3 regions of the Halomonas sp. OfavH-34-E genome follow, and region 1 is predicted to be linked to each of the others. Evidence: predicted binding sites of a transcription regulator. Region 1 holds the regulator's gene; each other region holds the start of a gene.
The links. The regulator FNR, encoded in region 1, switches genes on or off when oxygen is low (the NO sensors DNR and NnrR bind a similar motif). The targets are predictions, from matches to a motif close to TTGATNTANATCAA.
Positions count from the first base shown of each region.

Region 2: a site for FNR is predicted at 1,014-1,027, ahead of petA (ubiquinol-cytochrome c reductase iron-sulfur subunit). Genes of this name have one in related genera too.
Region 3: a site for FNR is predicted at 1,817-1,830, ahead of NH448_RS05530 (peptidase U32 family protein). Genes of this name have one in related genera too.

Region 1 is NZ_JAMXRY010000045.1:28,083-31,353, reverse strand. Features, by position in the region: gene ttcA (tRNA 2-thiocytidine(32) synthetase TtcA) at 1-707, shown strand, start outside; gene fnr (fumarate/nitrate reduction transcriptional regulator Fnr) at 868-1,608, opposite strand; gene NH448_RS17605 (sulfite exporter TauE/SafE family protein) at 1,763-2,449, opposite strand; gene ccoS (cbb3-type cytochrome oxidase assembly protein CcoS) at 2,446-2,676, opposite strand; gene NH448_RS17595 (heavy metal translocating P-type ATPase) at 2,673-3,271, opposite strand, start outside.
Region 2 is NZ_JAMXRY010000001.1:68,901-72,171, reverse strand. Features, by position in the region: gene rplM (50S ribosomal protein L13) at 1-405, shown strand, start outside; gene rpsI (30S ribosomal protein S9) at 419-808, shown strand; gene petA (ubiquinol-cytochrome c reductase iron-sulfur subunit) at 1,182-1,781, shown strand; gene NH448_RS00320 (cytochrome bc complex cytochrome b subunit) at 1,781-3,040, shown strand; gene NH448_RS00315 (cytochrome c1) at 3,040-3,271, shown strand, end outside.
Region 3 is NZ_JAMXRY010000008.1:44,788-48,058, reverse strand. Features, by position in the region: gene NH448_RS05535 (U32 family peptidase) at 1-754, opposite strand, end outside; gene NH448_RS05530 (peptidase U32 family protein) at 766-1,761, opposite strand; gene NH448_RS05525 (CoA-acylating methylmalonate-semialdehyde dehydrogenase) at 2,132-3,271, opposite strand, start outside.

The DNA.
Region 1 (3,271 bases):
GCAAGGACAGCTACACCATGCTCGAGATCCTGCGCAGCCTTCAGCGCAACGCGCCGGTCAACTTCTCGCTGGTGGCGGTGAATCTGGATCAGAAGCAGCCGGGCTTTCCGGAGCATGTGCTGCCGAACTATCTGGACAGCATCGGCGTGGACTACCACATCCTCGAGCGCGACACCTATTCGGTGGTGAAGGAGAAGACGCCGGAGGGCAAGACCACCTGCGCGCTCTGCTCACGCCTGCGGCGCGGCTCGCTCTATGGTTTCGCCGAGGAGATCGGGGCGACCAAGATCGCTCTGGGCCACCACCGCGAGGACATTCTCGAGACGCTGTTTCTGAACATGTTCTTCGGTGGCAGCCTCAAGGCGATGCCGCCCAAGCTGCTCTCCGACGACGGCAAGAACATCGTCATCCGTCCGCTGGCGTACTGCCGCGAGGCCGATATCCAGGCCTACAGCGAGGCGATGGAGTTCCCGATCATCCCGTGCAACCTGTGTGGTTCCCAGCCCAACCTGCAGCGCCAGGTGGTCAAGGAGATGCTGGCCGAGTGGGAGGTCAAGCATCCCGGGCGCCTCGAGAGCATGTTCAAGGCGGTGACCAATGTGGCGCCGTCGCAGCTGGCGGATCGGCAACTGTTCGACTTCGAGGGGCTGGAGGCCGTACAGGCCGAACGCCAGGCCCGGCGCATCGACGTGGTGGATGCCGGCTGATCTCGCCAGCAGCGAATGTGCATGATGCCATGACAGCGAAAGAGGCCGCATCTCCGGATGCGGCCTCTTTCTTGTCACACGCCATCTATTACGCTTTGCTTTCCAGATCCTGGATACCGGGCCCTGCCGGCCAAGCCCGGCACACTGCTGCCAGGCCCGCTCAGGTAACTTCGGTGTCGGCCAGGGTCGACAGCGCGGTCAGGTCGAGGATATTGACCTCACGTCCCGATACCGCCACCAGATCCTGCTGCTGGAAACGCCCGAGGATACGGCTGACCGTTTCCACCGCCAGCCCCAGGTGATTGCCGATGTCGGCGCGGGACATGGACAGGCGGAAGCTGAACGGTGAATAGCCGCGGCGGCGGAAGCGGTCCGACAGGCCGAGGAAGAAGCAGGCCAGGCGCTGATCGGCGGTCTTGCGTGACAGCAGCTGCATCATCCGGCGGTCTTCTCGCAGCTCCTTGCTCAGGGTGCGAAACAGCTGGGCACGCAGCTCCGGTAGGGTCTGGGTCAGCGCATCGAGGCGGTCGAAGGGAATCTCGCACACCGTGGTGGTCTCCAGCGCCACCACGCTGCCGGGATAGCGGCCGTCGTCGATGCCATCCAGGCCAACCAGTTCACTGGGCAGGAAGAAGTTGGTCAACTGAGCTTCGCCGCTGCCTTCGGTGGTGATCTGCTTGAGACTCCCCGATCGGACCGCGAAGACGCTGGTGAAGCGATCTCCCTGCTCGACCAATCGTGTGCCTTTCTTGATCGGCGGGTGACGACGGATGATGGAATCGAAGCGCTCGAGGTCGGCGGTCTCCAGCGACAGCGGAAGGCACAAGGAACTCAGGCTGCAGGACTCACAGCGAGTCTCATGCAGCATGGGACGCCGCCGATCTTGGGCCGTAGGACTCATTCGCAGCTCCTGTGGATCTGGGATCGATATTGACTGGGCCATGGGGAGAACAGACGTCGCCCGTACAGCACGTTGATGGCACTATTCTACACCCTCAGATCAGCTAAAAGTGGCGTCTACCTCTTTAGGATTAATAACTTAGAGGTAGGATGCGTCATTGATGCAGCCCAGTCCAAAGTTGCCAGACGGCAAAGGCGATGATCATGCCAGCGGCGACAAGGCGTGTTGCCCGATGCGCCAGCAGGGCCTGCATTTGTCTGGCGGCGAGGCCCGTCACCACCAGCGCCGGAAGCGTGCCAAGACCGAAGCTCGCCATCAGCAGTGCGCCCTCGAGGGGCTCGGCCCGTGCCAGGCTCCAGGCCAGCATCGAGTACACCAGGCCACAGGGCAGCCAGCCCCAGATGGCGCCCAGCGCCACCGCCTGGGGCAGACGCACCACCGGCAACAGGCGTCTGCCTGCGGGTTCCAGGTACCTCCAGAGGTGACGTCCCAGTGCCTCGACGTGACGCAGGCCTTTCCATAGATCGGCAATGTAAAGCGCCATCAGGATCAACATCAGGCTGGCGACGATCTGCATCAGGCCACGCAGGGTCGGCGAAAGGCCGATCACCGAACCCAGGGTGGCAACCAGAGCGCCCGCCACACAGTAGCTAGTGATACGACCTACATTGTAGCCGAGCACAAGTGTGCTCACCCGCCAAGGTTGACGCATGCTGGGGGGGATGGCAAAGGTCAGGGCGCTCATGATACCGCCGCACATGCCAATACAGTGTGCACCGCCGAGCAGGCCAAACACGAAGGCCGCCATCATGGGGGGCAGTTCCAGGCCGGTAGGGTTCACTCAGGCCCTCTGGACGATGGATCACGCTCGGATGTCTGCGCAGGCGTTTCGGAAGAGGAAGCGCCGTCATCGGCACCGCGAGTGTCGTCCTCATCCTCGAACAGGATGCGATAGGCGGGGCCTTCGAGGTCCTCGAACTGGTCGTTGCGCACCGCCCAGAAGAAGGCCCAGACCGCCAGGCCCAGCAGGATCAACGACAAGGGTATCAACAGGTAAAGGATGCTCATGGGCCGGGGCTTGCGGTGACGGGTGAAGGCGTCGCGGTCCGCCTGGTGCGTCCACGTCGCAGACGCAGGGCATTGCCGATGACCAGCAACGAGCTGAGTGACATGCCGATGGCGGCAAGCCATGGGGGCACGAAGCCCAGCGCCGCTGCGGGCAGCGCCACGACATTGTAGAGCACCGACCAGGACAGATTCTGGCGAATGATGCGACGGGTCTGACCGGCCACCTCGATGGCTTCGACGATACCCGTGAGCGGTTCGCCCAGCAATACCAGATCGGCGCGGGTGCGGGTGAGGTCGCTGGCCCCGGCCATGGCGATGGCAAGGTCGGCGCCGGCCAGTACCGGCACGTCATTGATGCCATCACCGACCATGGCCACCTTTTCACCCTGTGCCTGTCGCGCCTTCAAGTGCCCGAGCTTGTCCTCGGGGGTGGCCTCGCCACGCCACTGATCGACGCCCAGCGTGCGGGCCAGCTGGCCGACGTTGACTGCGCGGTCGCCCGACAGGATCTCGATGGCAAGCCCCCGATGGGCGAGGGCGGCGAGGGTCTCGGCGGCGTCGTCACGGGGCTGATCGTCGAGCTTGAACCAGGCCT
Region 2 (3,271 bases), on a different contig from region 1:
CAGTCCGTCCAGCGCGACTGGTATGTCGTCGATGCCGCGGACAAGACGCTCGGTCGTCTGGCTACCGAAATTGCTCGCCGCCTGCGTGGCAAGCACAAGCCGGAATACACTCCTCACGTTGATACCGGCGACTACATCGTCGTGATCAATGCCGAGAAGGTTAAGGTCACCGGCAACAAGGCCAGCGACAAGATGTACCATCGTCACACCGGTTACCCGGGTGGCCTGCGTTCCATGACCTTCAGCCAGCTGATCGACCACGCTCCCGAGCGTGTCATCGAAGGTGCCGTCAAGGGCATGCTGCCGAAGGGTCCGCTGGGCCGTGCCATGCACGCCAAGCTCAAGGTCTACGCCGGTTCCGAACATCCGCACGCTGCCCAGCAGCCGCAAGAACTGAACATCTGAGGGGATCTTCGCCATGACACAGCAGTATTACGGTACCGGGCGCCGCAAGACCTCAACCGCGCGCGTCTTCCTCAAGCCGGGCACCGGCAAGATCACCGTCAACAGCCGTGACCTGAACGAATACTTCGGTCGCGTGACTGGCCGCATGGTGGTTCGCCAGCCGCTGGAACTGACCGAGACCCTCGGCCAGTTCGACGTCTATGTCACCGTCAAGGGTGGCGGCGGCAGCGCCCAGGCCGGCGCCATTCGTCACGGCATCACCCGTGCCCTGATGCAGTACAACGAGGACTTCCGTCAGCCGCTGCGTGCTGCCGGCTACGTCACTCGTGACGCACGTGAAGTCGAGCGTAAGAAGGTCGGTCTGCGCAAGGCGCGTCGTCGCCCGCAGTTCTCCAAGCGTTAATCACCCACGCTTGCCGATCAACAACGCCCGGGCCATTGGCCCGGGCGTTGTCGTGTCCGGGGTTCGAAAAATTGTGTGCTGTAGTGCTCTGGTGGTGGGGATCATCGGGTCGCCTGGCGGCGCTTGTTTCCCTCGTTAATCTGTCATCGTCTATGCCTTTTGAGCCGCCCTGTCCCTCAAGGCGAACAGGCACAGTGGTATAAAGTTGTTCCACGTCAATTGTCTGGGGCTTGCGCAGGGGGTCTGGGTCAGCCGGCTTCTTGTGCCGGTGGGGGGGATTTCCTAACATACAATCCACTTGTATCCGTGGTCACGGACATTCAAGGGGCCGTGAAAACAACAACGGATAAAGTCTGATGGGAGAAACCAGATCATGGCAGACAACGGCGTGAACAAAGGGCGACGCCGTTTCCTCGTAGGGGCGACCTCCGTAGTTGGAGCAGTCGGCGCCGTCGGGGTAGCGGTACCCTTTGTGGCTTCCTGGCAGCCTAGTGCCAGGGCTCGGGCGGCGGGTGCGCCCGTTCAGGCGGATATTTCGAAGCTCGAACCCGGGCAGCGAATGACCGTCGAGTGGCGGGGCCGTCCTGTATGGGTCATCAATCGCACGCCGGAGATGATCGAACGTACCGAGGCGTTGACCGACGAGGTGCTGGCAGACCCGGATTCCGCCAAGCCGATGCAGCCGGACTATGCCGGCGGTTCGCTGCGCTCCATTCGGCCCGAGATCGGTGTGCTGGTCGGCATTTGTACGCATCTGGGCTGTTCACCGCTGTTCAAGCCGGAGCCCAACGCCGAAGGCGTCGGTGTCGATGACTGGCCCGGTGGCTTCTTCTGCCCGTGCCATGGTTCGCGCTTCGACCTGGCGGGCAGGGTGTTTCGCAATGTGCCCGCTCCGGTGAACCTGGAAGTTCCACCCTACTACTTTGTCAACGAGTCGGTCATCGTGGTCGGCGAAGACGGGGAGGGCGCATAATGGCGAATCCCAACAAGGCCAAGGCCGAACGCGGTTTCATGCGCTGGGTCGATGATCGCTTCCCCGCCACCCAGATGTGGCAGGAGCATCTGTCCGAGTACTACGCGCCCAAGAACTTCAACTTCTGGTACTTCTTCGGCTCCCTGGCGCTGCTGGTGCTGGTCAATCAGATCCTCACCGGTGTCTGGCTGACCATGAGCTTCAACCCCAGCGCGGAGGGTGCCTTCGCCTCCGTCGAGTACATCATGCGTGATGTCGAGTACGGCTGGCTGATCCGCTACATGCACTCCACCGGCGCCTCGGCGTTCTTCCTGGTGGTCTACCTGCACATGTTCCGCGGCCTGCTCTATGGCTCCTACAAGGCGCCGCGTGAGCTGGTGTGGATCTTCGGCATGGCGATCTACCTGGCGCTGATGGCCGAAGCCTTCATGGGCTATCTGCTGCCCTGGGGACAGATGTCCTACTGGGGTGCCCAGGTCATCATCTCGCTGTTCTCCGCTATCCCGAGTATCGGTCCCGACCTGGCCCAGTGGGTGCGCGGTGACTATCTGATCTCCGGGATCACGCTGAACCGCTTCTTTGCCCTGCACGTGGTGGCGCTGCCTATCGTGATCCTGGCGCTGGTGGTGTTGCACATCATTGCCTTGCACGAGGTGGGGTCCAACAATCCCGATGGCATCGATATCAAGGCCAAGAAGGACGAGACCGGCAAGCCGCTGGACGGCATTCCCTTCCATCCCTACTACACGGTGAAGGATATCGTCGGAGTGGCGGTGTTCCTGTTCGTGTTCTGTGCGGTGATCTTCTACTTCCCGGAAGGCGGCGGCTACTTCCTCGAGAAGCCCAACTTCGAACCGGCCAACCCGCTGAAGACGCCGGATCATATCGCCCCGGTGTGGTACTTCACGCCCTTCTACGCGATCCTGCGCGCCATCACCTTCTCGCTGTTTGGGCTGGACGCCAAGTTCCTCGGGGTTATCTTCATGGGGGCAGCCATTGCGGTGCTGTTCGTGCTGCCCTGGCTCGACCGCTCTCCGGTGCGCTCCATGCGCTACAAGGGCTGGATCTCCAAGGTGATGCTGGTGCTGTTCGCGATCAGCTTTGTCATCCTTGGGGTGCTCGGGGTGCTGCCGCCGACCGGCGCCAGGACACTGCTGGCCCAGATCTGCACCGTGATCTACTTCGCCTTCTTCGTGTTGATGCCCATCTATACGCGGCTGGAGAAGACCAAACCCGTTCCTGAAAGGGTGACTGGCTAATGAAAAAGCAACTGTTCGCACTGCTCTTCGCGCTGGTCCCGCTTTGCTCCTTCGCCGCGGGCGGCGAGGGGGTGCACCTGCGCAGCATGTCGCCGGATCTGGAGAATCAGGCCTCGTTGCAGAACGGGATGAAGCTCTACGTCAACTACTGCATGGGCTGTCATTCCCTGGAGTACCAGCGTTTCTCCCGCGCGGCCGAGGATCTGGGGATGCCCCAGGATCTGGTCGAGG
Region 3 (3,271 bases), on a different contig from region 1:
TTAGCCGGGCCGTGGTGACGCCCATTGTGGCCATCTCGGCAAGCTCGTGGCGCAGGTCCTGACAGGCCCCGGACAGGGTCTGGATACCGTTCAGGGTGAACAGTCGACGGCTGTCGTCCTGGGTGGTCAGCGACAGCCCTTCCGGATAGTCCTGGCAGACGAACTGGCAGCGATCCTTGGGGTGCTGATGGTGACGCGCGGTAAAGCAGCGCGACGACCAGGCCAGCGGCAGGTGGCCGTAGGCCAGCACCTCGCAGTCCAGCGCCAGCCCCGCCTCGCGGGCGTCAGACAGCAGCCGGGCCAGGTCGGCGCCGGGCAACTCCACCGGGGCGACGAAGCGGAACATGCCGGCGCGCTTGAGGATCTCCAGGGTCGGCACATTGTAGAGGTTGAGCGCCGGGCCGCCGACGAAGGGCAGGCCCGCCTCGGACAGCCGGTGCACCGCGCTCATGTCGTTGGCCTCGACCAGGAAGTCGCCGTTGTCGCACAGCCTGGTCAGGTCGCGCAGGTCGGCGTTGGACTCGATCAGGGTCTGCGAGCCGAGGATCACCTGCTTGCCGGCGGCGGCGAGCTGGTGGCCGATCTCCAGCCAGTCGGCGAGCTTCATGTCGCGCCGCCGGGAGCACACGGTTTCGCCCAGGGTGACGCTGGTCAGCGGCCAGTGGCAGGCCTGTTCATAAAAGGCGAAGTAGCGCTCGCGGGTCCAGTAGAAGGACACCGGGCCAAGGCTCAATTCCAGTGAAGCAGCGGTCATCTCGCCTCCTGTCATTTCCAGTCGCGCTCGTAGGCGCCGAGAGTATGGGTGGAGCCTTCGGCCAGCGGCGCCAGGGCGGCGCTCCAGTCGGCCTGGGGGCGATAGTCGTCGCCGGCCCGGTCCAGATGGTCCAGCGCCTGGCGCCACACGCGGGTGACGCTGGCCACATAGGCCGGACTGCGCTGACGACCCTCGATCTTGATCGCCTTGATGCCCAGCGCCGCCAGCTGGGGCAGCAGGTCCAGGGTGCTGAGGCTGGTCGGCGCCTCGATGGCGTGGCCGACGTCGCCCTCGACGTTGAAGCGTCCCTTGCACAGGGTCGGGTAGCCGGCCTGTTCGTCGGCGCGGTAGCGATCGATCAAGACGCCGTTCAGGCGCGATTCGCGTCCGCTGGCGGTCTCTTCCCAGCGCACGTGGGCCGCCGGCGAGCACACGCCGTGGGTGTTGGGTGATTCGCCGGTCAGGTAGGACGACAGATAGCAGCGGCCCTCGGCCATGATGCACAGGCTGCCGAAGGCGAACACCTCGAGCTCCACCGGGCTGTGGCGGGCCAGGTCGCGCACCTGGTGGATCGACAGCACCCTGGGCAGCACCGCGCGACGGATGCCGAACTCGCGGTGGTAGAAGGCCAGCGCCTCATGGCTGGTGGCGGAGCCCTGCACCGACAGGTGGCGGGGGGTGTCCGGGTGGCGCTCGGCGGCGTAGGCCAAAAGGCCCGGGTCGGCCAGGATCAGGGCGTCGACCTGAAGCGAAGCCGCCTGGTCCACCGCCGCGCGCCACTGGGCCAGGCTCGACTGCTGCGGGTAGGTATTGATCGCGCAGAACACCCGGCAGCCCCGGGCGTGGGCGTAGTCGATACCCTCGCGGGCGCGCTTGTCGGTGAAGTTCAGCCCGGCGAACTGGCGGGCGTTGGTGGCATTCTGAAAGCCGAAGTAGACCGCGTTGGCGCCCTCGTCCACGGCGCGCTTCAAAGCGGGCAGGCTACCCGCGGGACAGACCAGTTCCATGTCGATCTCCGAGCGAAGAGAGGCGCCATGCTAGCCCCGCCCGGACACCGCCGGCTTGATGCGTATCAGTGTCCGCCAATGAAGTGGGGGATGGAGCGAAGGGATGACGCGCTGCACCGGGGCCGGGTGTGGACAACCTGGCGATGGTGGGAATCCGACTTGCGGGTCAGGCGTGCAGATAAAGGTGGCGATGAGCTTGTGAGTCGTTCTGTGGATAACCCTGTGTGGCACCTTGTGAAAAGCGGTGGGCAGGCGGTGCAGGGGCTGTGGGCAGCGGTGTATAAGTCGCCTGTCAGTGGTGGATCAGCGGCTCGCTCGCTGTGGTAAACGAAAACGGGCCCCGCAGGGCCCGTGGCATTCTTGCCGGAGCCTACTGACCGCCGGAGGGGAAGTGGAACTCCGCCTGGGTGGTCTCGAAGGGCGAGGGCCAGCGCTGTGACACCGCCTTGCGACGGGTGTAGAAGCGCACCGCGTCAGGGCCGTAGGCGTGCAGGTCGCCGAACAGCGAACGCTTCCAGCCGCCGAAGCTGTGGCTGGCCACCGGCACCGGCAGCGGCACGTTGATACCCACCATGCCGACCTCGATGGCGTCGGTGAAGCGGCGCGCCGCCTCGCCGTCACGGGTGAACAGGCAGGTACCGTTGCCGTACTCGTGGGCGTTGGTCAGGGCGATGGCCTCATCGAGGCTGTCGACACGCACCACGCACAGCACCGGGCCGAAGATCTCCTCGCGGTAGATGGTCATCTCCGGGGTGACCCGGTCGAACAGGCAGCCGCCGACGAAGAAGCCGTTCTCGTGGCCCGGGACCACCAGCTCGCGGCCGTCGGCCACCAGGGTGGCCCCTTCCTGCACGCCCTTCTCGATATAGCCGAGCACCTTGTCGCGATGCTGGGCGGTGACCAGGGCGCCCATGTCCAGGCCCTTGTCGGTGCCGGGGCCGATCTTCAGCGCGGCGATCTTGGGGCCCATGGCCTCGATCAGACGGTCGGCGGTGTCATCGCCGACGCATACCGCCACCGAGATCGCCATGCAGCGCTCGCCGGCGCTGCCGTAGGCGGCCCCCATCAGGGTGTTGGCGGCGTTGTCGATATCGGCGTCGGCCAGCACCACGGCGTGGTTCTTGGCGCCACCGAGGGCCTGCACCCGCTTGCCGCTCTCGGCGCCACGTCGGTAGATGGTTTCGGCGATGGGGGTCGAGCCGACGAAGGACACGGCCTTGATCTCGGGGGCGTCGAGCAGCGCCTCGACGGTCTCGCGGCCGCCCTGGACCACGTTCATGATGCCCTGGGGCAGGCCGGCTTCCTCGAGCAGGCGGGCGACCGCCAGGGCGGCGGACGGGTCCTTCTCGGAGGGCTTGAGCACGAAGGCGTTGCCGCAGGCGATGGCCATCGGGTACATCCACAGCGGTACCATCGCCGGGAAGTTGAACGGGGTGATGCCGGCCACCACGCCCAGCGGCTGGAAGTTGGAGAAGGCGTCGATGGACGGCCCCACGTTGTGGGAGTACTC